2 regions of the Shimazuella sp. NTD250 genome follow, and region 1 is predicted to be linked to the other one. Evidence: riboswitches for the same ligand, from Rfam matches in the RefSeq annotation. Region 1 holds a riboswitch; the other holds the start of a gene.

Region 1 (4,934 bases):
AACGTATGCCTAACCTCCATCTCAACATCCCTAGAGAAAACGTTATCTGGCACTTCACATTGTCCTCACAGGGATTAACAACTTTGCCTATCGCTTTTTAGCAAATGGAAAAGAGCTACTGGAGATATTGCCACAACAATTAAAAAATGGGAAAACCTTTATTTGTTTGGGATACAGAACGGTGGAATAACCCACCGTTCTGTAGTTTTGCTCAAAATTCCCCAGCATAGTAGTGTTTGATCTTCCGATTATTCCTTTTTCTGCCCCATTATCTTAAATTTCTCTCGTGAGTACAAGCATTCATTGTTATCGAACTTCAAATACTTTACCTTTATGTGATTTGTGCTTTTTATATTCCTAATATTCACAATGTCTTTGTATCCATTTTTGCTTCTAAGAACCCATATCAAAAGGAAAGATACCAATGTCTTATTAATCAATTTATACAAATTTTCCAGATATTCATACTCCGTTCATATAATAAAGTGATACTATGTGTATATTTTGAAATGAGGTGTTGAAAATGTCCAGAGTATTAATGGTCAATTATATGGGGGAAGGACACATTAATCCTTCTATTGGTTTCATAACAGAATTAGTAAGACGTGGAGAACATGTCACCTATTACACAAGTGATCACTACAAAGACAAGCTGGTACAAACAGGTGCAGAAGTTCGCTCGATCTCTTCAAAGGCACAAACCTTGATGAATGAGCTTATAGCAAGCTTCTTCCATAACCAAAAGGATCAAAACAGGAGTCCTATGATTGGTAATATGGACAAAATGATGCAGTCCATGGAATGGATTACAGATGAAATTTTAACAGACATTCAAAACGAAGTTTATGATTATGTTCTATTTGATGCGATGAATTCTCCTGGAAAATGGATTGCGGACATGAAGAAGTTACCATCTTATGCGATATGGTCTTCCTTTGCCTCCAATCAAAAATCCGACTTTTTCAAAAAAGTAACGGAAAAATGGTCACCCGAAACAAAAAAAGCATTTGAAGAAAAAAAAGAACAAATGATACAGCTAAACAAAAGACTAGAAAAAAAATATGGAATTTCCATCGCTGGTTTTCTAAATGGCATGACTGTGGAAGCTGACGCCCACATTGTGTTTACTTCTCGATTGTTCCAGCCTGAGTCTGAACTTTATGGAGACGATTACCTCTTTGTCGGACCTTCTCTGATAGATCGAAAAGACCAAACGGATTTCCCTATCCATGAGCTGCAAACAGAACCGGTAGTTTACATGGCTCTCGGTACAATTGTCAATAAACGAGCCGATTTATATCAAATGTGCATGGATGCATTAAAAGATCTGGATATAAAAGTGGTTCTCAGCATAGGCAATCATTTATCCCCAACAGATATTGGGCCTATCCCTGATAATTTTATCGTGCGCAATTATGTACCACAGCTAGAAGTCTTAAAACACAGTGATGTTTTTATCACCCACTGCGGGATGAACAGCACAAGTGAAGGATTATACTTTGGAAATGCCCTTGTCATGTTACCACTCGTAAATGATCAGCCTATGGTAGCAGAACGGGTAGAAAAATTAGGGGCCGGCCTCTTGCTTGATCCAGAAAATTTACAGGTGGATTCATTGCGGAATGCAGTACTAGAAGCGTTAAACAACCCCTCCTACAAACAAAACAGCTTAAAAATCAGCCGTGCTTTTCAAGAAGCTGGTGGATATGTCAAAGCTGTGGATGAATTATTAAAAAGAACAAAAAAAGACAACAAATAATATAAAAGATCAACAAAGAAACTCCTAATTCCATAACCAAAAGAATACTTTCAAATTGATGAAAAGCACTTCTGAAAAAAATTCCAGAAGTGCTTTTTCGATTTAGATCGTCATTTTAGTTTGTTTTCCATTCACTTCAGATCCGATGAACAAAATCTCAATTCTTCTTATATACAGTAAGCTCTACTAATTCTAATCCGTCTTTTCTATCCGTTACATTTGTCCAATGAATATCTATTAGGTTTTTTCCCGACTGATACGTTTCATAGATTTGCCCAGCACCTTGATCATGATCGATCGGTTCACCTAACGCTTTATGAACCTCATCATGTGAGAGCGCAAGTACTCGTTTATCTGTTGTCGTCACTTTGGATACTATACCCTTGGTAATGGTAAAGCTCACTTTACGCTTTTTGTATTCCAAATATTCCTGATAACCTTTGTATTCCTCCTTATTTTCGGGTTGTCCCCATTTTTTTATAATATCTCCCTCTTTAGAACCCAAACCAAACTGTTCACTATTGATCACTTTTCCTTGAGCAGCCAATTTTACTGTTTTATCAATGGTTTGTTTGTGATCTTTTGATGTTTTATTCGTTGCATGTTGATATGCAGCATGTGCATCTGGAATCGATGTGATAACTGGAACGGCAGCTGTTACTAAAAGAGTAGTAGCAAGTAACGTTTTTGCTATTTTTTTCATCGTATCTACAACCTTTTCTTGTATATTGGGAGATATCAAATCATTCCCTTTATTCATAAATATATAATACTTACAATGGGAAATGGTTTCCAAAAAGTTAATATTTCAAAAATTAATGGAATGAATATTGAAAATGAATCAAGTTTGGCTAACCACTTGAATTTATCAGCAGCATTAATTAAGATGAAATAGAAATACAATTATAATTTGAATAGAACTAGGGGTGCCGTAAATGGTCGGCTGAGATTAAGACACAATAGTCTTTGACCCTTTAACCTGATCTGGATAATGCCAGCGTAGGAAAGTGAGCGAGTGAATACATCTAATTTTGTATTCCTGACATCGATTTGTTCGAGCACAAGTCCTCATGGGGATTTGTGCTTTTTTATGTTTACTTGCAAGCCACTTCTATTATCTGGAAATAACCAAGTTCTATTCACAAAGAAAGGAGCAGAGAAAATGAAAAAAGTATTAACAATAGCCGGTTCTGATTCAAGTGGCGGTGCAGGTATCCAAGCGGATTTGAAAACTTTTTCCGCTCATGGTGTTTATGGAATGAGTGTGATTACAGCAGTAACAGCTCAAAATACGCAAGGGGTGTTTGCCGTTCAAGACATGACACCGGATTTGATTGCTAGTCAGCTTGATGCCATTTTTCGTGATATTGAAGTAGATGCTGTGAAAATAGGGATGGTCTCACAAATCGAAACGATAAAAGTAATCGTGGAAAAATTAACAAAATATGCACCAAAGCATATTGTTGTCGACCCCGTTATGATTTCAAAAAGTGGATATGATCTATTGAGTCCAAATGCAAAAGAGGCTCTCATTCATGAACTTATCCCGATCGCAACACTTATAACTCCTAATCTGCCAGAAGCAGAAGTGATAACAGGAAGAAAAATCACTCTGCTTAAAGAAATAGAAGAAGCTGCTATTCAAATGCATGCATTGGGGGCGAAAGCTGTGCTTGTTAAAGGCGGACACCGTGAGAATGATGCAACCGACATATGTTTTGATGGTGAAGAATTTACTTTTTTTCATGAAGCAAGAATAGACACAGCAAACACTCATGGTACAGGTTGTACATTATCGTCAGCTATTGCTTCTAATCTAGCAAATGATTTTCAACTAAATGCAGCGATTAAAGAAGCAAAAGATTATATCACACTTGCAATTCGGCACTCTTTTTCAATTGGAAAAGGCGTTGGTCCAGTACATCATTTTTACTCCTTGTATAACAGGGCAGGGAAACACCATGTCTAGCAACCAACCTAAAAAAATAACAAAATGGAATTTTGCAACACTATGGTTCGGAGCTGCCGTTTCCGTAGCGGAAATAATGACAGGAGCACTCATTGCACCTCTAGGTTTCTATAAAGGTTTAACCGCTATCTTATTAGGACATGTAATGGGAACGCTGCTACTTGTTTTGGGAGGAGTAATTGGATCGCGTGAACGTTTAACGGCAATGGAATCCACTAAAATTTCATTTGGGAGTTATGGCAGTTACCTATTCTCCATCTTAAACGTTTTGCAGTTACTTGGCTGGACTGCAATTATGATTTTAACAGGTGCCCAATCTGTCAATTTCGTGACTTCCAATAACTATCATGTTAATCAGCCATGGGTTTGGTGTCTGGTAATTGGTTTCTTCATTTGTATTTGGCTGTATTTTGGTCAAAATGCCTGGAAGAAGTTAAATAGTATAGCTGTGTGTTTATTATTCGTTTTAACAATCGTATTGTGTTTTGTAGTTTTTAAAAATGATGAAATTCTTTTAAAGCCAAGTACCTCAGGGTTATCTTTTGGAGCAGCGGTTGAATTATCTGTCATTATGCCATTGTCATGGCTTCCATTAATCAGTGACTATACCCGATTCGCCAAATCAACTTCGGAAGGTGCAATTGGAAGTTTCCTGGGCTATATGGTTGGCAGCTCATGGATGTATACAATTGGGCTTGGTGCTGCACTTGCATTTCATGAGTTTGATCCAGTAGCAGTACTAATGAGTGCAAACCTCGGTTTATTCGCTGTAGGAATTGTTGTTTTGGCAACTGTTACGACAACTTTTATGGATGCTTATTCTGCTGGTATTTCCGTTACAACCATCTTTCCAAAATTAAATGGAAAGCATGTAGCAATGATCCTTACGATAATGGGAACTCTGCTTGCCATCGTTTTTCCGATGGAGAGGTATGAAGGATTTTTATATACAATCGGTTCTTTTTTTGCACCACTATATGCGATCTTATTAACCGATTACTTCATTTTGAAACGCTCCAGAATACGAAAAACATTGAGATTAGATTGGCTTGCTATCGTTACTTGGATCATCGGGGTAGTTATTTATTTTAAATTCGTAGAGATCGATAGTTTTCTTGGTGCAACAGTGCCGAGTATGGTATTGATTTGTGTCATTTATATTGTTTTACAATTTTTGATTCGTACATTTGTCAGGAAACCATTAGG
Region 2 (4,934 bases), on a different contig from region 1:
CTTTGTTTTCATAGAAATCGATACTAACTTATGAAGTAGAAACAACAAACAAATCTTTTTACATCTGTTATCCAAGTTGTGCCTCTATCTCTTGCACAAACTCCCAAAATGCAGAAGTTTTTCGCACTTCAAAACGAACAGATCGAGGAAATGGGTTGATGATTTCTTTTGGTTTTCCTTGTAAACCATGTGTAAACAGAAGAATTCGATCGGAGAGCAGGACAGCTTCCTCAATCTGATGGGTAATCAACAAAAACGTTTGGTCGACAGCCATCAAACTAGCCAGCCACTTTTGCATTTTGGTACGAGTAAGGGCATCTAAAGAAGCAAATGGTTCATCTAAACAAATCATATTGTGTCCGCTGGCTAATGCCCGTAAAAAGGAAACTCGCTGTTTCATACCTCCTGATAACTGGTGGGGGAAACTATCGGCTGCATCGACTAAACCAGCACGTTCTAACCACTGGCCCAGAGAAAAAGGATGTTTCTTTCTTGCCAGCTTATTCCCAAGAAGTATGTTTTCTTTCACTGTCTTCCAGGGAAACAAAGAACTGTCTTGCGGCATATATCCTACCATTCCACTACTTCTCAGTTCATGCTTACCTAGTTTCATCCCTCCAGTTGTGGGTGAATAGAGGCCGGCTAACAAATAAAACAAGGTACTCTTCCCACTGCCAGAAGGGCCTAAAATACTGACCGAGGTCCCTGATGATACTTCAAACGACACATTCTCTAACAATTTTTCTTGCTCTGGATAGTGAAAGGAGATATTCTCCACTGTTAAATCACTCATGATAGTTTCCTCTTATGCTTCCACCATTGTTCGATTAAACTGATCAAAAAGAAAAAACATCCACTCAACACAACTATCGTAATAATCGACACAAAGACGCGGTCTGTCCGAAATGAACTCGCTGCTTGTGTCATGATCATTCCTAGACCACGCTCGGTTCCCAGCCATTCCGCCACTACTGCTCCCATCACGCTGTATGTCGCAGATAATTTACAACTGGAAAAAAGAACTGGGATCGCAGACGGAAATGCTAAGTGACGAAATTTTTCCCACTTTGTAGCTCCTGACATCTCCAAATATCTCAGCAAGTTCCGATCGACTTGTGCAAATGCATCTACTAATGCAATTGTGATCGGGAAAAAACAAACCAAAATGACGACCAGTAACTTAGCCTCTATACCAAACCCAAACCATACGACTAATAATGGAGCTAATACAATGATCGGGACATTTTGGCTGAAAAGGAGAAGCGGAGTGACGATTCTTTTTAAGAACGTAGAAAAATAGAGACATACAGCCACCCCGACTCCAACCAAAATACTAAGAATAAAGCCGATAGATGCTATGACAAATGTTGCCTCTACATGCAAGAGGTACTCACTGCTTGTCCAAGATCGCCAGAGCTCTAATCCAACTACATAAGGCTTGGGCAACTGCCATACAGGAAATTTACCAATGATTGAGATGATTTCCCATATAAACACAAGCACAGCGATCGAAAGTACAAGAGGGAATATTCTACGTTTCATCATCATATTTGTGAGTCAGCGCAGAAATGGTGATTCCTTCAGGTTTGTGTAAGATTTTAATTTGAAACATCGTCTGCGTGGCGCCTAATTCTAACACCCTTTGATTCATCACAGTTATCAGGTTTAATAATGTCTCCCAATCCCCTTCCACAGTAGTATCCAATGCTCCGACTCGATACTTTAGTCCTGACTCCTCAATAATGCCTATTGCTTCTTCTATAAGTGGGATAGAAATCGAGTGATTGGTATCTTGCGGCAGGATTTGAATGCTCAACAACGTATTCATTTTAGTTGCCTCCTTGTGGAAGGAATTGATTGGTATATGCTTTTTTCGGATCAAAATTCCCTTCTAATAATTGATGGCTTTTCATCCAGTTTGTATATCCACTCCATACCGATTCTTTTTGTATTCCCCAAATAGCAGCATCCGCTTGATATCGAGGACTGAGCCACTTTTGACTCTCATGAACGAGTTTACTGTCTAAAGTAGGATTTTGTTTTATTAAAATATCTGCTGCTTCATCTGGATGTGCAATCGCAAATTGATATCCTTTGCTCACTGCTCGCATAAACGCTTTTACCACATTGGGGTCTTGCTTTATTTTTGCTTCTGAAGTGATCAAGACAGGAGTATAGTAATCGAGATCTTTATTTTGATCTGCTAGATATACCATATTTAGCTTAACACCCTTTTGCTCTGCTTCGATCCCTTGCCATCCATAATAAATCCAGTAAAAATCAATTCCTTGTTTCAATGCTGTAAAGAAGTCAGTGGAGCCAACGTTTGTAATTTTTACTTTGCTCACATCCGCTTGATCCTTTTCCATCAAAGATTGAATCATTGCTTTCTCTACCAATGAACCAAATCCACCATATGTCTTCCCTTCAAAATCTTTTGGACTTTTAATCCCAGAAGTGGAAAGTGAAGCAAACCCAGAAGTATTGTGTTGCAGTACAGCTGCAATGGAGACGATGGGTACACCTGCAACCCTTGCCTGCGTTACCCCCTCTTGGTAACTAACGCCAAAATCCGCTTTGCCTGAGGCCACCAGTTGTTCCGCCGTTGATTTCCCCGGTTGAATAAGGTGTACCTGTAATCCGGCTTCTTTAAAGTAGTTTTTCACCTGTGCAACATATAAGCCGGTATGGTTGGTATTAGGAGTCCAGTCCAATACAACTGTTACTTCTTTTTCTTTTGTTTTTTCTGATGAACAAGCTGCTAATCCCATACATAAAACTGCAATAAATCCAATAATAAATAGCTTTTTCCAATGCAATATAGATATCCTCCTAGTCAAAATAAAAAACCATCCTGATCGAGGATGGCTAAAATTGCGCACAAAAAAATATCCTTCCTACGCCGGCATTATCCGGATCAGGTGAAAGGGTCAGTACATCGGTATACTATCTCAGCCGGCCATTCTCCAGCACCCCTGATTTTTATTCCGTTTTCAAATGAATTATACATTTTATACTATTGTTTGTCTATGAAAAGCGTATAAGTGGAAGACAAAAAAATTTTCATAACATATTGATTCTTTGTTTGTTACCACATACAATGAAGTTGTCAGTCCCACATACAGCGGAAGAAAAAAGAACCGCTGGGGAGCCGCCCTCCAAACATTTGGGAGGAGGACTCATGGATCTGAATGACATGCTCACTCGGAAGCCGAAGAAGCGCGAGAAGCGCTTCAACAGCTCCTGAGCACAAGGCCCCCTGTCCAGTTGGACAGGGGGCCACCTATATAAATAGATGCGCCCCCCTGCAAATTGCTAGGGGGGCATGCTTCTGCCACAAACCGTGGAAAAGCAAAAGCTATTTTCTCTCTACACTGAGCAGCCTTACTTTCCGCTCGCTTGCTGCGGCGGCATGAGGAAAAACCTCTTTCCAGTCGTCGCAGTACACCGTAGGATGATCAAAACTGCCATCCTTACCGTAACGGTGCGAAGGGTTACCCCCTCCACACTTGATGTTGAAAACACAGTTTCCGCATTCAGTAGGCACTCCGTCTGGACCACTCTGACGTGCCATGATACCCGGATGCAGTAGCGCCTCATCAAATCGTGAAGACACTACATTTAGTCCAGTGGAAGTTGCGTTTTCACCGTTGAACTGGAGGTCGTCATCCTGCTCGATACTGCCGTCTACTTCGACAACCACCACAGCAGAAGGGGAGATACCAATCTCATCACTACTGCTGTCACCCATACGGTTGACGTCGATCAGCGCCTCAAACAACGGAATATCTGGTCGCTGGCTATCCGCCAACCAACAGTCAAACAACTCGTTAATCCAGTTACCATAAGGCGTCAGACGCTTTGGCACTCGATCGGCATCATATGCCAACAGCCGATCAAACTGATGCACAGCCCGCTGTATCAAACTTCCTTGCGGCATTGGCGGTGGAGTTACATGATTGGCGTGTGGCAACAGGAAATTGATCCTTGGAATCCTCGCACCAATCTCTTCCTCCAGCTGATGGAAGGAGTCGTATACTCTCTTTGCCTTGTGCTCGATATCAATCACACACAGGATACCCTTGAACACTCGGAATCCATCTTCCGTCTGAGGGTATGCCGCAACGTGCTTTAGTCCGCGCAGAATTTGATCATAGCCGGGCTTCCTCCCACTACGAGTGATCCGGGACGCATTCATTTCCCGAAGTCCGCCATCCATACTGACACCAACCGTGATCCTTGCTTCTGCCAGCTGACGAACATTTCCTCGATTAAGCATGGAGCCATTCGTCTGGACAGTGGCAATTACCTTGCAAGGACTAACTGCCTCTTCTACCTTTTGCTTGTACTTGATCATCTTACTCACACCAGCGAGGAGCGGTTCCCCGCCATGAAAGACGATTTCGATCTCCTCTAGTTGATGCATCCGCACATGCTCCCCGATGCGGAAAGCAACTACGTCCATCAACTCTTCGGTGATCACTGCCGACTGAGCCTCAGACAGCCATTGCTCACTACGGTTTTTGTAGTAGTAACAGTACGGACAATCAAAGTTGCACCATTTATGCATCTTGAGCACGAAGATACTGAACGGTACTTGCGTGTCAATCATGCTTCCTCTTTTCTTCTCTCTTTGCCATGATCATCACTTACCGCCTTGTCTTGATGGAAGTGATCAGGTAACTCAACCTGACCTTGTTGTAGTAGGCGATGCCAATCAAGGCGAACGGAATCAATGACAACACCATTCCTAGCCTGGTCATGGAGAACAATGCCACCACACAGCCAAGGCACTGACCAATACCAGTAATGAAAAAGAAGGTGTAGGTCCCTCTTCCCGTTTGCTTACATTGAGTGATCTCCAAGTAGGTGAACACCCTCACCGCCACACCAATCATGACTGCACCAAAAATACACAACACTACATCAATTTT

The links. A riboswitch is a leader RNA that binds a small molecule or an ion and turns the genes downstream of it on or off. The one in region 1 is predicted to bind thiamine pyrophosphate.
Region 2: another riboswitch for thiamine pyrophosphate. It lies ahead of AC5WOF_RS09110 (ABC transporter substrate-binding protein); the one in region 1 lies ahead of thiD (bifunctional hydroxymethylpyrimidine kinase/phosphomethylpyrimidine kinase).

The regions. Positions count from the first base shown of each region.
Region 1 covers NZ_JCAJZS010000004.1:220,906-225,839, reverse strand. The annotation lists gene AC5WOF_RS11975 (cytochrome P450 family protein) at 1-101, shown strand, start outside; gene AC5WOF_RS11970 (macrolide family glycosyltransferase) at 524-1,759, shown strand; gene AC5WOF_RS11965 (DUF4309 domain-containing protein) at 1,917-2,462, opposite strand; TPP riboswitch at 2,672-2,782, shown strand; gene thiD (bifunctional hydroxymethylpyrimidine kinase/phosphomethylpyrimidine kinase) at 2,922-3,728, shown strand; gene cytX (putative hydroxymethylpyrimidine transporter CytX) at 3,721-4,934, shown strand, end outside.
Region 2 covers NZ_JCAJZS010000003.1:210,229-215,162, reverse strand. The annotation lists gene AC5WOF_RS09125 (ABC transporter ATP-binding protein) at 68-793, opposite strand; gene AC5WOF_RS09120 (ABC transporter permease) at 790-1,542, opposite strand; gene AC5WOF_RS09115 (thiamine-binding protein) at 1,532-1,828, opposite strand; gene AC5WOF_RS09110 (ABC transporter substrate-binding protein) at 1,830-2,771, opposite strand; TPP riboswitch at 2,877-2,987, opposite strand; gene AC5WOF_RS09105 (radical SAM protein) at 3,359-4,612, opposite strand; gene AC5WOF_RS09100 (MFS transporter) at 4,650-4,934, opposite strand, start outside.